One region of the Microbacterium sp. NPDC076911 genome, then DNA from elsewhere that is predicted to be linked to it. Evidence: predicted binding sites of a transcription regulator. Region 1 holds the regulator's gene; the other holds the start of a gene.

What was found. The regulator HrcA, encoded in region 1, represses chaperone genes, less so after heat shock. The targets are predictions, from matches to a motif close to TTNGCACTCGNNNNNNNCGAGTGCNAA.
Region 2: a site for HrcA is predicted at 1,584-1,610, ahead of groL (chaperonin GroEL). Genes of this name have one in related genera too.

The regions. Positions count from the first base shown of each region.
Region 1 covers NZ_JBFBMP010000001.1:471,475-479,099, forward strand. The annotation lists gene lepA (translation elongation factor 4) at 1-1,247, shown strand, start outside; gene AB0O81_RS02300 (DUF1990 family protein) at 1,313-1,963, shown strand; gene hemW (radical SAM family heme chaperone HemW) at 1,974-3,191, shown strand; gene AB0O81_RS02310 (carboxylesterase family protein) at 3,194-4,636, opposite strand; gene hrcA (heat-inducible transcriptional repressor HrcA) at 4,760-5,800, shown strand; gene dnaJ (molecular chaperone DnaJ) at 5,850-6,959, shown strand; gene AB0O81_RS02325 (16S rRNA (uracil(1498)-N(3))-methyltransferase) at 6,966-7,625, shown strand, end outside.
Region 2 covers NZ_JBFBMP010000003.1:85,605-93,229, forward strand. The annotation lists gene groL (chaperonin GroEL) at 1-1,546, opposite strand, end outside; gene AB0O81_RS05180 (cold shock domain-containing protein) at 1,720-1,920, opposite strand; gene AB0O81_RS05185 (LytR C-terminal domain-containing protein) at 2,061-2,630, opposite strand; gene AB0O81_RS05190 (DUF3263 domain-containing protein) at 2,640-2,870, opposite strand; gene AB0O81_RS05195 (DUF2332 domain-containing protein) at 2,880-3,881, opposite strand; gene msrB (peptide-methionine (R)-S-oxide reductase MsrB) at 3,969-4,373, shown strand; gene AB0O81_RS05205 (nitroreductase family protein) at 4,373-4,969, shown strand; gene AB0O81_RS05210 (DMT family transporter) at 4,974-5,924, opposite strand; tRNA gene AB0O81_RS05215 (tRNA-Thr) at 5,927-5,999, opposite strand; gene AB0O81_RS05220 (thioredoxin domain-containing protein) at 6,041-6,997, opposite strand; gene ugpC (sn-glycerol-3-phosphate ABC transporter ATP-binding protein UgpC) at 7,237-7,625, shown strand, end outside.

The DNA of each region.
Region 1 (7,625 bases):
ACGCACCGGCGCGAGCGATGATCTTCGACTCGGTGTATGACGCGTACCGCGGCGTGGTGACGTACGTCCGCATGATCGACGGCGCACTAGCGCCGCGAGAACGAATTCAGATGATGTCGACACGGGCGACTCACGAATTGCTAGAGATCGGCGTGACCAGTCCTGAGCCAGTGCCATCGCAGGGCCTCGGTGTTGGCGAGGTCGGCTATCTGATCACTGGCGTGAAGGATGTGCGCCAGTCAAAGGTGGGCGACACGATCACGCACTTTCGAAAGCCAGCAACCGAGGCACTTCCCGGCTACACCGACCCAAAGCCGATGGTCTTCTCGGGCGTCTACCCGATCGATGGCAGCGACTATGGCGTGCTTCGTGAGGCTCTCGACAAGCTGAAACTCTCCGATGCCTCACTGCAGTACGAACCAGAAACATCCGTGGCCCTCGGCTTCGGATTCCGCTGTGGCTTCCTCGGCTTGCTGCACCTCGAGATCATCACCGAGCGACTCTCCCGCGAGTTCGATCTCGACCTGATCACGACTGCGCCGAGCGTGACATACGAGGTGCGCACCGACGCGGGTGCCGAGATCATCGTGACGAACCCGAGCGAGTACCCCGACGGCAAGATAGCGTCGGTGACCGAGCCAATGGTGAAGGCGGCGATTCTGCTTCCTAAAGACTACGTCGGTACCGTTATGGAGCTCTGCCAGGCGCGTCGCGGCACTCTGCTGGGAATGGAATACTTCAGCGAAGAGCGCGTGGAGCTGCGGTACAACATGCCTCTCGGTGAGATCGTCTTCGACTTCTTCGACCAGCTCAAGAGCCGCACGCAGGGCTACGCGAGCCTTGACTACGAACCGAGCGGACAGCAAGAAGCTGACCTCGTCAAGGTCGACATCCTTCTACAAGGTGACAAGGTCGATGCGTTTAGCTCGATCGTGCACCGCGAGAAGGCCTACGCCTACGGCCAGCTGATGACCGAGCGTCTGCGGAAGCTCATTCCTCGTCAGCAGTTCGAGGTGCCTATTCAAGCAGCCATCGGCGCGCGAATCATCGCTCGCGAATCGATCCGGGCTATGCGCAAGGATGTTCTCGCAAAGTGCTACGGCGGTGACATCAGCCGTAAGCGCAAACTCCTTGAGAAGCAGAAGGAGGGCAAGAAGCGCATGAAGATGGTCGGCCGCGTCGAGGTGCCTCAAGAGGCCTTCATTGCTGCGCTTTCTGGTGACACCGAGGGCAAAGAGAAGAAGTAATCGGATGCTGCTACCCATGCATCTGGCCCAGCATCAGACCCGTAACGCCAAGTAGGCTGTTCGACATGCGGCGCGGGAGTTTCAAAGACGACACAGTCGACTATGCGGCGGTGGGCGCTACCCAGGCGCCGGACCTCATGCACTTTCCGCCCGAGCGCAGCATTCCTGCGGAACAGTCTTGGCGCATCGGCAGCGGAGAGAAACGTTTTCACGGTGCGAGCGAGACATTGCTCTCGTGGACTGCGCAGCGGGGAGCCGGGCTCGCCCTCACCGACGTGCGCCCCGCGTCCGGTCCGATGTACTCCGGCGTGAGCTTCGATGCCGATGGAACTCCGATAGCTCCCAGTCGCGCGGAGGCAGATCTTCGCTACGACGCAGACGGTACCCCGTATGTTGCCCCCGGAACCACCATCCGTGTTCACGGACGAGTGGGCGGTATGAGAGCCGACGCGGAGCTGCGGGTGATCTTCACAATCGATGAGCCTCGACGGGTGGGCTTCGCCCTGGGTACCGTGGGCGACTCGGTCGTCAGCGGCGAAGAATCGTTCATGATCGAGTGGTACGACAACGATCAAGTGTGGTTCACCGTTCGAGCATTCGACGCGCCAACGTCGCTGTTGTATCGCGCGCTGCCTGCGCTCACGCGGCGGCGTCGACGCGAGCTGTTCAGCCGCTATTTGCGCGCAATCTCGCCGCTCTACAACACTCCCGCGTGAAGGTTCACTAGTGGGCTCGGCACTACCCGACGGCGAGCCAGTTCCTCAAGACGGATCCCTGCCCGGTCACACACAGATAGATCTCGCGACCCCCTTTAGCGTCTACTTGCACGTTCCCTTCTGCAGAGTGCGCTGCGGTTATTGCGACTTCAACACCTACACCTCTGAGGAACTGCACGGTGCACGGCAGGATCAATACGCCGACACGCTGCTGCGCGAGGTGGGCTTCTCGCGCGGTGTCCTCGAGCGTGCTGGCGGCATTCGTGCAGCATCCACTGTGTTCTTCGGTGGCGGCACGCCTACGCTTCTGCCGCCCGGAGACCTTGCCCGCATGCTGGACGGTGTGAGGGACGCATTCGAAGTGGTACCCGACGCCGAAATCACCGTGGAAGCCAACCCCGACACGGTCACCGACACGGTGGCAGAGGAACTGGCCGCAGCAGGCGTCACTCGGTTATCGATTGGAATGCAATCAGCGGTTCCACGCGTGCTGGCCGCGCTTGATAGAACGCACAACCCCGCGAACGTCACAACAGCGGTCGCCGCGGCACGCCGCGCTGGCTTGAACGTCAGCATCGATCTTATCTATGGCGCTCCGGGGGAATCCCTCGATGATTGGCGAGCCTCGGTCGACGCCGCGCTCGCCCTAGAACCCGATCACATTTCGGCGTACGCCCTGATCATTGAAGAAGGCACCAAGCTTGCCCGACAGATTAGGCGGGGTGAAGTAGTCGCGCCCGATGATGATGTGCAAGCCGACATGTATGAATACATCGACGCCCGTCTCGCCGACGCAGGATTCGATTGGTACGAGGTATCGAACTGGGCACGCGACGTTTCACAGCGCTCCCGCCACAATCTTGCGTATTGGCAGGGCTCTGATTGGTGGGGATTCGGTCCTGGCGCCCATAGCCACATCGCTGGCGTGCGATTTTGGAATGTGAAGCATCCCGCTGCGTACGCTCAGCGCCTCGCCCAGCAGGTTTCACCCGCGGCAGGGCGGGAGGTTCCCGACGCGAAGGCCCGCGCTCTCGAATCGGTGCTACTTCGAAGCCGCATTCGCGAGGGTCTGCCGATTGCCGAGATCGCGAGTCACTCGCGCACGAACGTTGCTTCCTTGATTGCCGACGGACTTATCGATGGTGCCTCGGCGCTCGGTGGGAACGTCGTGTTGACGTTACGCGGGCGGCTCTTGGCAGACGCGGTCGTTCGCCGGCTGACCGACTAGGCTCAGCGCGCTTTCGGTGCACGCAAAGAATCGAGCGCGGCGGCGCGGCGCAACGAAGTGGTAGTCGTAGTCGTGTCGTACACCTGTGTCGTTCGTTGAGCACGATAGTCGGGCCAACCCGGATCACCGGTTCGAACGAAGCGCACCCAGTCGGCGTGCATTCGGTCGGCGAGCGCCTGGGGCGAATCCGTACCCGCTATGCGGACCGAATCGGCGGCTTGCAGCTGATCGAACACAAAACCAATCTCGATCGAGTGGGCTGCTTTGAGCTCTCGCACCGGGCTCTGCCACGCAAACTCGTAGACGAAAGTGTTCGCACTGCGCTTGTCGGCGATCGCGATCGCGGCCTTGCGCAGTAGCACGTCGGTCGCAACCTGCCCGAGCAGCTCGCCGGTGGTCGCGTGGGGCCATGCTGCGCGATACAGTTTCATCGCCCGCGATGAAACTCTTAGAGCAAGTCGGCCGAGTTGGAGCTTCAGGGTGGTGATGGCGTCCAGCGCCGCCGGGGGAAACCACAGTCGATACTCGTCCGTGTTGGTGCCAATCAGCAGCGGAATCTTGACGTCGACCAGCGCCTGATGAGGCGATACCGGCAAGGTGTCAGGGTCGATGGCAAGTGCGAAACCGGGCGCTCCGCCCAGGGGAGATCCGCCTGCAGACTGCTGTCCTCTCACTTCGACCAGACTTTCAGCACTGACCTGGGCGAACGCATCGCGGGTCGCGGGAAGACCCAGCCGCTTCGCCAATGCGCGGGTCACACGGCCCGCGCGTGGTGCTGAATCGGCTACCAGCGGCGCACTTTCGATTGCGGCGCCCGCGACCAACTTGACTGTGTCGGGGCGCGAGAGCAGTGCTCCGACGATCGCGCCGCCAGCAGACTCGCCCACAATCGTGATGCGGTTCGGATCTCCGCCGAAGCGTTCGATCTCGTCATGAACCCAACGCAGACCCGCGGCAGCGTCTGCGAGTCCCAGATTCCGCGGCGCACCGTCGAGCACCGAGAACCCTTCAGAGCCGAGCCGGTAGGCGATGGAGACGAAGACGACGCCATCGCGTGCGAAGGCAGAGCCGTCGTAGGCGCTCAGGGCCGGTGTTCCTCGTTCGAGAGCCCCGCCATGAAACCACACCATGACGGGCAGGGAGTCCGCCTCTGTGGGAGTCCACACATTGGCCGTCAGAATGTCGTCGCCGGCGATCGCTACGGACGGAAGCAGTTCGCCGATAGCACCTGGATATGGCGACTGCGGTGCAGTGGCACCGAATTGCGTCGCATCGCGTTCTCCATCCCACGGCAAAACAGCCTCGGGCAGCCGAAACCGTCGCTCGTCGAAAGGCGGACGAGCGTACGGGATGCCGAGAAAACGGCAAACACCCGCCGTCTCGGTACCCCGCACGATTCCGGCGGTCAGGTGGAGCTTCGTCGTTGAACTCTGCGAATTACTCATCGCACTAAGCGTAGGTGCGCGCGGCACGAAATGCCGCATGCACGGCCCGTGCTGACACGTCAGGTGTCGAGCCGGTCTAGAATTGGCACTCACAGTTGAGGAGTGCCAGCGGGGAGGAACGCCATGGTCAGCGAACGTGGGCTGGAAGTGCTACGCGCAATCGTCCAGGACTATGTCGACACGCGCGAGCCTGTCGGTAGCAAGACGATCGTCGACCGTCATGCGTTCGGTGTCTCAGCGGCCACTATTCGCAACGACATGGCCCTGCTCGAAGATGAAGAGCTCATTGTCGCCCCTCACACGTCATCGGGCCGCATACCGACAGACAAGGGATACCGCGTTTTCGTGGATCATCTCGCTGAGGTTCGCCCACTCACTCCTGCGCAGCGCACCGCAATTTCCTCGTTTCTTGAGGGGCCGGTAGATCTAGATGACGCCCTCAGCCGCACCGTGCGCGCCCTGACCCAACTCACCGGCCAAGTGGCGATTGTGCAGTACCCGTCATTCGAACGCGCGAGTGTGTCTCATGTCGAGCTTGTGCAACTGGGCAGTGGACGGATGCTTGTGATTGTCGTGACCGACACTGGGAGGGTCTCACAACGGGTCAGCAACGTTCACGACGAGTTCGACGAAACAGACCTCGGGCGCATGCGCGCTGAACTCAGCACGCTATTGGTCGGGCGATCCGTACGCGACGGCCTCCAACGCATTGAAGCTCACCTGGCGTTGCACGATGACCCCACAAAGCCATGGGATGCTGCCACTCGCGTGCTCGCACGTGCCGTAGCGGAAGATCTCGAAGAGTTCAGGCAGGATCGTTTAGTGCTGGCAGGCAGCGCGAACCTGGCAAAACGCGAATCGGACTTTCGTGGCAGCATCTATCCACTTCTGGAAGCCATCGAACAACAAGTGACTTTGGTTCGCCTGATGGGGGAGATGGTGGCCGATGAGCACGGGCTCGCAGCCAGCATCGGCCGCGAGAACGAAGCATTCGGACTCGCAGAAGCATCCGTCGTTACGAGCGACTACGACGCGACGGGTGCCGGGGCGCGAGTGGGATTGCTCGGCCCCACACGCATGGACTATCCCACAAACCTTGCGGCCGTGAGGGCGGTAGCCCGCTACCTCACGCGCATGCTCGAAGAAGACGACACGAGCCGCTGACGCGCGCTCGCAACACGATCCCGCGCTTGTGCGCGGCAGGAAGGCGAAAGTGGCTGACCACTACGAAGTCCTCGGGGTTTCCCGAGAAGCATCCCTCGATGAGATCAAGAAGGCATATCGCCGACTTGCCCGCGAACTGCACCCCGATGTCAACCCCGGGGAAGACGCGTCAGAGCGCTTCAAGCTTGTCACGCACGCATACGACGTGCTGAGCAACGATGAGCAGCGCGCCCGCTACGATATGGGCGGCGACAATGCTGGGTTCGGCGGCGCGGGAGGATTCGGCGGCTTCAACGACATCTTCGAGACTTTCTTCGGCGGCGCCGGCGGATCGCGGAGCGGTCGACCGCGTTCGAGGCGCGAGCGTGGTCAAGACGCCCTGGTACGGGCTACTCTCGACCTTGCGGATGTGGTCTTCGGGGTCCACCGAGACATTGAAGTCGATACCGCGGTGCTGTGTGACACATGCGAGGGTTCGTGTTGCCAACCCGGTACGTCACTGGTGACATGCGACATCTGCCACGGCGCTGGCCACGTGCAGCGTCAGGTGCGTAGCCTGCTTGGAAACGTGGTTACCAACCAGCCGTGCAACGTGTGCTCTGGCTACGGCACCACTATCCCTTACCCTTGCGCGACGTGTCAGGGCCAGGGTCGAGTGCGCTCTCGCCGCACCGTGTCACTCGACATTCCCGCCGGCGTCGAGAACGGTCTGCGACTGCAGTTGCCAGGTTCGGGCGAGGTTGGTCCGGCCGGTGGACCCAACGGTGATCTCTACCTTGAGATAACCGTGAACAACGACGATGTGTTCTCACGCGAAGGCGATGATCTGCTGGCGACTCTTGAGGTGTCCATGAGCGACGCTATCTTGGGCACCAACACCACCATCGAATCGTTGGACGGCTCAGTAGACCTTGAGATTCGAGCGGGTGTGCAGTCCGGAGACGTACTCACGATTAAGGGCCGTGGAATCACGCCTTTGCGAGGGTCGACCCGCGGGGACCTTCGCGTCGGCGTTCACGTGGTGACGCCGACCCGCATCGGCTCGAAAGAGCGCGCCCTCATCGAAGATTTCGCCAAGCGCACCCACGCACCAAGCCCGAGACTCTCAGAGTTTCACCAGGGGATATTCTCCAAGCTTCGCGACCGCTTCCGGGGGTGATCTGACGTGGCGCTGCACTTCTTGCTTGATGCTCCGCTATCGGTCGGCGTGGGCGACATTGTCACACTCACCGGAGCGGAGGCACATCACGCTGCGGTGGTGCGGCGTGTTCGCGAGGGCGAGGAAGTGACCGTGGGCGACGGCCGGGGTGTCTGGCTTCGCGGCACCGTGCTTTCTGTCGCGCCTAAGGCAGTGTGCATCACGGTTGCGCAACGCGAGCAGTTTGCACAAGCACGCCCTCGGGTGATCCTCGTGCAGGCCTTGGCCAAGGGCGACCGCGACGAACTCGCTGTACAAGCAGCGACTGAGCTCGGCATCGACGCGATCGTGCCTTGGCAGTCAGCACGCAGCGTGTCGCGATGGGATGCGGCGAAGAGGGCCAAGGGACGCGCTCGCTGGGCGAGCATCGTGCGCGAGGCCGCCAAACAAGCCCATCGCGCTTGGGTGCCAGAGGTTTCCGACGTGGTGACGACGGCCGCGTTAGCGACCCTTGCTCAGACTTCGCGAGTCGTCATTCTCGAGCCCACTGCCACGCAGCGCCTCTCGACGCTCGAGGTGAAGAATGATCCTCGTGATCTGCTGCTGGTGGTTGGGCCAGAGGGTGGAATCGACTCCGAGGAGCTCACCGCATTGATTGCCGCGGGTGCCGACCTCGTTCGATTGGGC
Region 2 (7,625 bases), on a different contig from region 1:
CGGTGGTGAGGAAGAGACCAGCGATCGATGCTGCGTTCTGCAGCGCCGAGCGCGTCACCTTCACCGGGTCGTTGATACCAGCAGCGAGCATGTCGACGTATTCGCCAGTTGCAGCGTTCAGGCCGTGACCCGAAGGCAGGTTGCGAACCTTCTCGGCGACAACACCGGGCTCAAGGCCAGCGTTCAGCGCGATCTGCTTGAGCGGAGCGTCGATGGCGACCCGCACGATGTTCGCGCCGGTTGCCTCGTCACCCTCAAGCTGAAGGCCCTCGAATGCGGTCTTGCCAGCCTGGATGAGTGCAACGCCACCACCGGCGATGATGCCCTCTTCGACGGCTGCCTTCGCGTTGCGCACAGCATCTTCGATGCGGTGCTTGCGCTCCTTGAGCTCGACCTCGGTTGCGGCACCAGCCTTGATGACTGCAACGCCACCAGCAAGCTTCGCGAGGCGCTCCTGGAGCTTCTCGCGGTCGTAGTCGCTGTCGGTGTTCTCGATCTCACGACGGATCTGCGTAACGCGGCCTTCAATCTGCTCCGCGTCACCCGAACCTTCGATGATGGTCGTCTCGTCCTTGGTGATGATGACCTTGCGGGCACGACCAAGCAGATCGAGGGTGGCGTTCTCAAGCTTGAGTCCGACCTCCTCGGTGATGACCTGTCCACCGGTGAGGGTGGCGATGTCCTGCAGCTGAGCCTTGCGGCGGTCACCGAAGCCAGGAGCCTTGACGGCAACCGACTTGAAGATGCCACGGATCTTGTTGAGCACGAGAGTTGCGAGTGCTTCGCCCTCGACGTCCTCAGCGATGATCAAGAGTTCCTTGCCATCCTGGATGACCTTGTCGACGATCGGCAGAAGGTCCTTGATGTTCGAGATCTTCTGGTTTGCGATCAGGATGTACGGGTCTTCGAAGACCGCTTCCTGACGCTCCGGGTCGGTAACGAAGTAGGGGTTCAGGTAACCCTTGTCGAAGCGCATACCCTCGGTGAGCTCAAGCTCGGTGCCGAAGGTGTTGGACTCCTCAACGGTGACCACGCCTTCCTTGCCGACCTTGTCGATCGCCTCAGCGATCAGGGCGCCGATCTCAGCGTCGCCGGCCGAGATGGACGCGGTGGCAGCGATCTCCTCCTTGGTCTCAACCTCCTTGGCGTCGGCGAGAAGCTGAGCGGTGATGGCCTGAACGGCCTTCTCGATGCCCTTCTTGAGCGAGATCGGGTCTGCGCCGGCTGCGACGTTGCGCAGACCTTCGCGAACGAGCGCCTGCGCAAGAACGGTAGCGGTGGTGGTGCCGTCGCCAGCGACGTCGTCAGTCTTCTTGGCGACCTCCTTGACGAGCTCGGCACCAATCTTTTCGAACGGGTCGTCCAGTTCGATCTCCTTGGCGATGGACACGCCATCGTTGGTGATCGTGGGGGCGCCCCACTTCTTTTCAAGCACGACGTTGCGACCGCGCGGGCCGAGCGTCACCTTGACGGCGTCGGCCAGAATGTTGAGGCCGCGCTCGAGGCCACGGCGGGCCTCCTCGTCGAAAGCGATGATCTTTGCCATGTGTGTGTCGTCCCTCCCGGACGTTGGGCTTGCATTATTGGCACTCTACGAATGCGAGTGCTAAGCCATTCTGGCACTCGACCCCATCGAGTGCAAGCCACGCACGCGGTGTCGTGACACACAGAAACGCCGATACCTTTCGGTACCGGCGTTTCTCAAGTCGTTGCCGCTCGTCAGATGACGCGGACCGCCTCAGCCTGGGGCCCCTTCTGGCCAGAACCGACGGTGAATTCGACGGCCTGCCCCTCTTCGAGCACCCGGAAGCCGCTCATATCGATATTCGAATAGTGAACGAAAACGTCCTGTCCGTCGGTGACGGTGATGAATCCGAATCCTTTTTCAGCGTTGAACCATTTGACGGTGCCCTGAGCCATGCGATCTCCTGTGTGTGGTGCGACAGGATTATCGTATTGAGCGTTCGGCCGCGACCAACGCCAGATCGGCATCTGTTGACACGCGCGCACCAAAGTATTTACGCGGGCGAAACACATCGCCACGCGCACACGCGAGCCGACTAGGGCGTGGGCGTCGCGGTATCGGATGAGGTGCGGTCCGCACCGATAACGACGGTGAGTTGCTGCTCATCTGCTGTCGCGGGTTGGTAGACGTCGGTCTGCGCGACCGCTGCACCGCCAATGACATTCGCTAGGCCCAAAGCTGCCGCTTCGTCTTCGTCGTTCAAGTAGTAGACCGTCGTCTCGGCGAAGTCTTGTGAACCGGCTTCGCTCGCGGTGACCATCTCATCAGCCCATCCCGCGGCGACGACAACGTCTTTGAGCTGGGTCGCAAGGCCGCTCTCGGGCGTTGCGTTCAGGATCACCACATCGAATGACGTGTCGACTACCGCTTCAACCTCAGGGGTTGGCTCAACAGTCGCTGTTGGTTCGGGTGCACCCAGCTCGATTCGGCCGGAGGCGATCAGCGTGCCGAAAATACCGACAGTGATCAGCACGATCGTGGCAAGTGCCGCCCAGAGCAGAACGACCCACCCGCGCATGTGCGGGTTTTCCGCGCGGTGCGCGCCAATGCGTCCCGACTCGGGGAGGTCGTCGAAGCGATCCTTCGGCACAGACGTTTTCGGCACCAGAGAATGCTACCTGCCCACGTTATGAAGGCGTGTATCGCGTTGCCTGCGCAGTCGCTTCACCAGCATCGGGTCGAACTCCTGAGCGGGCACGGTATCGATGAGTCGTCCGAGCAGCTGATAGTAGCGAGCGGGCGATAGGGCAAGTTCCGCTCGAATCGCCTCTTCTTTCGCTCCCACATGCCGATGCCACTCACGCTCGAATTCGAGGATGGCGCGTTCGCGGTCAGTCAGGGGCACGCCACAACGCTAACGCGCAGCATGCCCCTCGTCCGCCCGCCACTCCACGTAGCCGCCAAGGGGATCCACATTCGCGATCGCTTCACCATTGCGCGAGAGAACGAATCGGTCCCACGAGCCGTCGAGAGCCGAATTGGCGAGCCGCGAGTAGAGGCTCGGCGGATCGATGCTGATCCATTCCGCATCCATCGCTCGAACCGCCTCGACAAGCCTCTCGCGGCCAGCGTGGGCGATATGTGGCAGCACACCAGGGGTCGTCACCACGAGCGTGGCGTCGTTCGGAGCCGACGCGACGGCCGTCTGCAACACCTCCGCATCTGTCGCATCCCCCGTGTCGATGATGAGACTCTCTCGTGCGGCAATATCGAGCGCGCCTGAGATCCTCTCGGATCGGCCGACCTCTCCCGGCCAGACGAGCGCCGCGAGGAAACCACGGTCATCGGGAAGCGACGCGTCGAGCGGTTGCAGGTCAATGCCACGACGCCAAACGATCTCTGGCAGTCGCAGCGATGGTTGACCGACGAGTTCGCAATCAAGCACCACTGTCGAGGCTCCTGCGCGAGGGTCGAGCTGTGCGAGGGCACCGTATCGATATGAGTAGCGGTCAGGCACGAGGCACAGTCCCGCGCTCGCACCGATCTCAAGCAGCGCGATAGGCCCTTCGATGACACTCAGTGCGGGCAGCAGTGCCGCACAGCGGAGCGGCTCATTTGTCTGCAAGCTGCGCCGAGATGCCTCGGTGACGAATGCTTCGGCGTGCTCTCGCAGCCACCGTGACCACTCGCCGAATGTGGACTCTGGAGCGCCGAGCATGCGGGCAACGGCGAAGACCAGCGGGGGCTGACGGTGCGTTGGCGCCAAACGCGCGATAGTGCGAGCAGCCGCACCACCCGCCGCGACACCCTTCGCCCACTCTTCATAGACCGCCGAGCGGCCGGGGGCCTCATCGCGCGCGAAGCGGCCGTACCGCGCCACGACGGTTTGTTCCGCAGACTCCGCTGATTCAGGCACTCCCCTATTCTCGTGGCGAATGCACAGCGCCCACGGAACATACGCGCACACCGTGCGGTTGAATGGACAAAGACCCAAGGAGGACTCATGAACTACGCCGTCAACAAGACTGACGCAGAGTGGCGCGCTGAACTCACCAAGGAGCAGTACGAAGTATTGCGCAAGGCGGGAACAGAGCGCGCGTGGACGGGCGAGCTTCTCGATGAAAGCCGCTCAGGCTTCTACACCTGTGCCGCGTGCAACGCGGAACTGTTCAAGAGCGGCACCAAGTTCGACTCCCACTGCGGGTGGCCGAGCTTCTACGAATCGGTGCGCCCCGACGCCGTCGAACTGCTCGAAGACAACGCCCACGGCATGCAGCGCACCGAGGTGCGGTGTGCGAACTGCGGCTCACACCTCGGCCACGTGTTTCCCGACGGATTCGGCACCCCCACGGGCGACCGTTACTGCATGAACTCGCTGTCGCTGAACTTCACCCCGGAAGCTTCTTAGTGAGCGACAGCGCGCCCGAGCGGGCAACCCCGGCGCTCGAAGCAGTCCGCGCTCGTCGCTCGTGGTCGAAAGTCACCGAATACGCGCCCACGCGCGCTGAGCTCGAGCCGCTGGTGAGTGCAGCCGGACGCGTCGCCGACCATTCGTCGATGCGACCATGGCGGCTGATCGAGTTGCGCGGCGCCGACCGTGACCGGCTCGGCAAAGCCATCAACAAGGCCGAGGGCCGCAAAGGCGCGTCAACCAAACCGTTGCGAGCACCTTTGCTGATCGCCGTCGTGGCGACGTACCGCAAGAGCGACAAGGTTCCGCGGTGGGAACAACAGGCCGTCGCCTCGGGCGTTGCCCACATGCTCAGTCTGTTGCTCGACGAAGCGGGCTGGGGCGTGCTGTGGCGCACCGGTCACTACACCCGCTCGAAAGCTGTTGCCAAGCTGCACGGTCTCGAGTCGAACGAAGAGTTGCTCGGCTGGCTCTACGTCGGTGGAAAGCCAGCGCGCGCTCGCATCGGTCGCCGCAAGCCGATTGAAGCGCGCAAGCATCTCTCGCGTCTGCCCAAGCCGAAGTCAAAGTCGAAGTCCCCGAAGAAGCAGTGAGGCTCTAGGAGCGTCGCAGCCGCCACGGTGCCGCCGCAACGACCACTGACAGCAGCGCGATGGCGACGATCACTATCTGAGTGAGCAATGGCGGGCTTGATGCCGCTGGCCAGATGGCATCCAGGGTCACGGCCGTGACAAGCAGCCCGACCACCGAGCCGAGTCCAAGCAACAGCACACCCGTGTGCTGTACGAGCGCTGCAGATAAGAAAATGTAGATGACGCCGAGCGCGCCGCCGGCATAGATCCATGCGTCAGGGGGAAACGTCTCGGGCATGCCGACGATGGCAACGTCGATCACTGCTGCGATAGCTAGAAACGTTGTGCCGCCGGCAAAGTTGACCAGGGTCGCCGTCAGCGGCGTGCCCACCTGCTGACGCAGACGGCCGTTGGTGGCTTGCTGCCAGGCGATACCGGCACCGGCAAAGAACGGCAGAATCAGCATCCACACCGGAATGCCTTGCACCGTGTCGCCCACGAACACCGAACCCACGGCAACGAGAGCGATCCCCGCCCCGATCACTCGCGGCATTGTCACGGCAACCACGCCACCGGGACCATAGCCGGTGCGGTCCAAGACGAGGCCGTTTACGGTTTGCCCGGCGACCATTCCGACGGTGAACAGACCCACACCGATGATGCCCACCGCCAGGCCTTGGGTGGCAACGGCGAAGGCCCCGGCGGCGCCGCCCAGCAGCATCCACCACGGAATCGTCGCGGCGCGCACACCGGCAATGAGGCGGCCCACTCCCCTGCGACCGGCGGGAAACAACGCGCTCAGCACGATCAGAATAATGAGCCCGGAGCCGAAGGAAATGACCGCGGCGACGAAGCCGTCGCCCAACGCGACGCCGAGCTGCCCGTTAACGCGCGCTTGCATGGCGGTGAGCACGCCCACACTGATCGCACCGCAAATCGCTACCCAAGCGGGCAGGATCCGCGGATGCTTCATCATTGAGCCGACTACGGGACTTGAACCCGTAACCCCCATATTACAAGTATGGTGCGCTACCAATTGCGCCAAGTCGGCAGAAAGACCATCTTACCGATTCGCGGGGATGGTGCTGTGCATTAAGAGCTCGGCGTCGGTGTTGGGGTCGGCGTCGGCGCTTCTTCGTAGTACGTGTCGCTCGCGATCGTCAGCACAAATTGCGCAAATTCTTTCGGGTCGGTGAGCTCTCCCACGTAGGGCTCACCGTTGACAAGCACCATAGGTGTTCCGGTCAACGCGAGACCATCTGTGTCGGGAATCTCCTGGAGCGCACGCTCGGTCGCGTCTTTTGCCCAGGCCGAGTAGTCCTGGTCTTCAATGCAGGCGCGCACAACTTTGGGGTTCTCCGCGCCGGTCGCAATCGCGAGCGCTGCGAGATCTTCATTGGCCATTCCGTCTGAATCCATCTCGGGCTGCTGCGCGAGCAAGGCGTTCGTGAAAGCGAAGAACGAATCAGGTGCATATGTGCCCACGCATGCGGCTGCGCCGGCAGCGCGCTGCGAGTACTTGGTGCCGTTCGACTTCGAAGTCAGCATCGCAACCGGATAGTACGTCACGGTCGCGGCTTCTTCAGTGACCCAGTTCGAAAGCTGTTGAACATTTGCAAGCTGGAAGTCACGAGCCCCGGCTGCGAGGTAGTCGACGTACACCCGCACTTCAATTGCGGGCAGATCGACGGCAGTCTCCGATGCCTCAGGAGTAGCCGTCGCCTCAGCGTCGTCTGTTTCTTCGACTTCTTCATCTGCGGTCACGCCGTCTTCGGCAGAAGCCAATCCGACGCCTTGTACACCGGTCACGGCAAAGCCATCGTCGGTGGCATTGGCGGGCTTGAGTGTCGGTTTGGATGCTTCAGAAGACACCGTCATCGTGATCGCCATTGCGCCAGCCACCACAACGGCGATGGCGGCAACCGCTATCGCCGACGCGCGAATCAGGCGTGATCGCGACTGGCGTGCACGAACCTGCTGCGCCTTTTCGCGGACCGCATCGCGGCGCTCGCTAGGTGCGGAAGCGTTCGGTGTCTCGTCGCTCGACATGGAACCTCTCGGTGCTGACGTGGCAGAAAATGGCGTGGACTCCGGGGGAAGGCCGTTGACGATGCTAACCAGGCAGTCTGGGAAATGACCAGACAGAGGCTCCACTTATGCCGTGCCATGGGGAGCTTTGCGAACGCCGTGTCATACTAGATGAGCGCCCAATGGCGGGCGTGTGGGAGTTCCCACATCCATCACTACGGATCGTCCGGCACGTACCTGCCGGTGAAGGAGAAGAAAACATGGCGACAGTCACGTTCGATAACGCCTCGCGCGTCTACCCCGGCGGCACCCGTGCCGCTGTCGACAAGCTGAACCTTGAGGTTGCAGACGGCGAGTTCCTCGTACTCGTTGGCCCCTCGGGTTGCGGCAAGTCCACGTCTTTGCGCATGCTCGCTGGCCTCGAAGAGGTCAACTCGGGCCGCATCATGATCGGCGACCGCGACGTCACCGATGTTCCCCCCAAGGATCGCGACATCGCGATGGTCTTCCAGAACTACGCGCTGTACCCGCACATGACGGTTGCTGAGAACATGGGCTTCGCGCTCAAGATCGCTGGTGTCAACAAAGACGAGCGTGCTGCTCGCGTGCTCGAAGCCGCAAAGTTGCTCGATCTTGAGGACTACCTCAC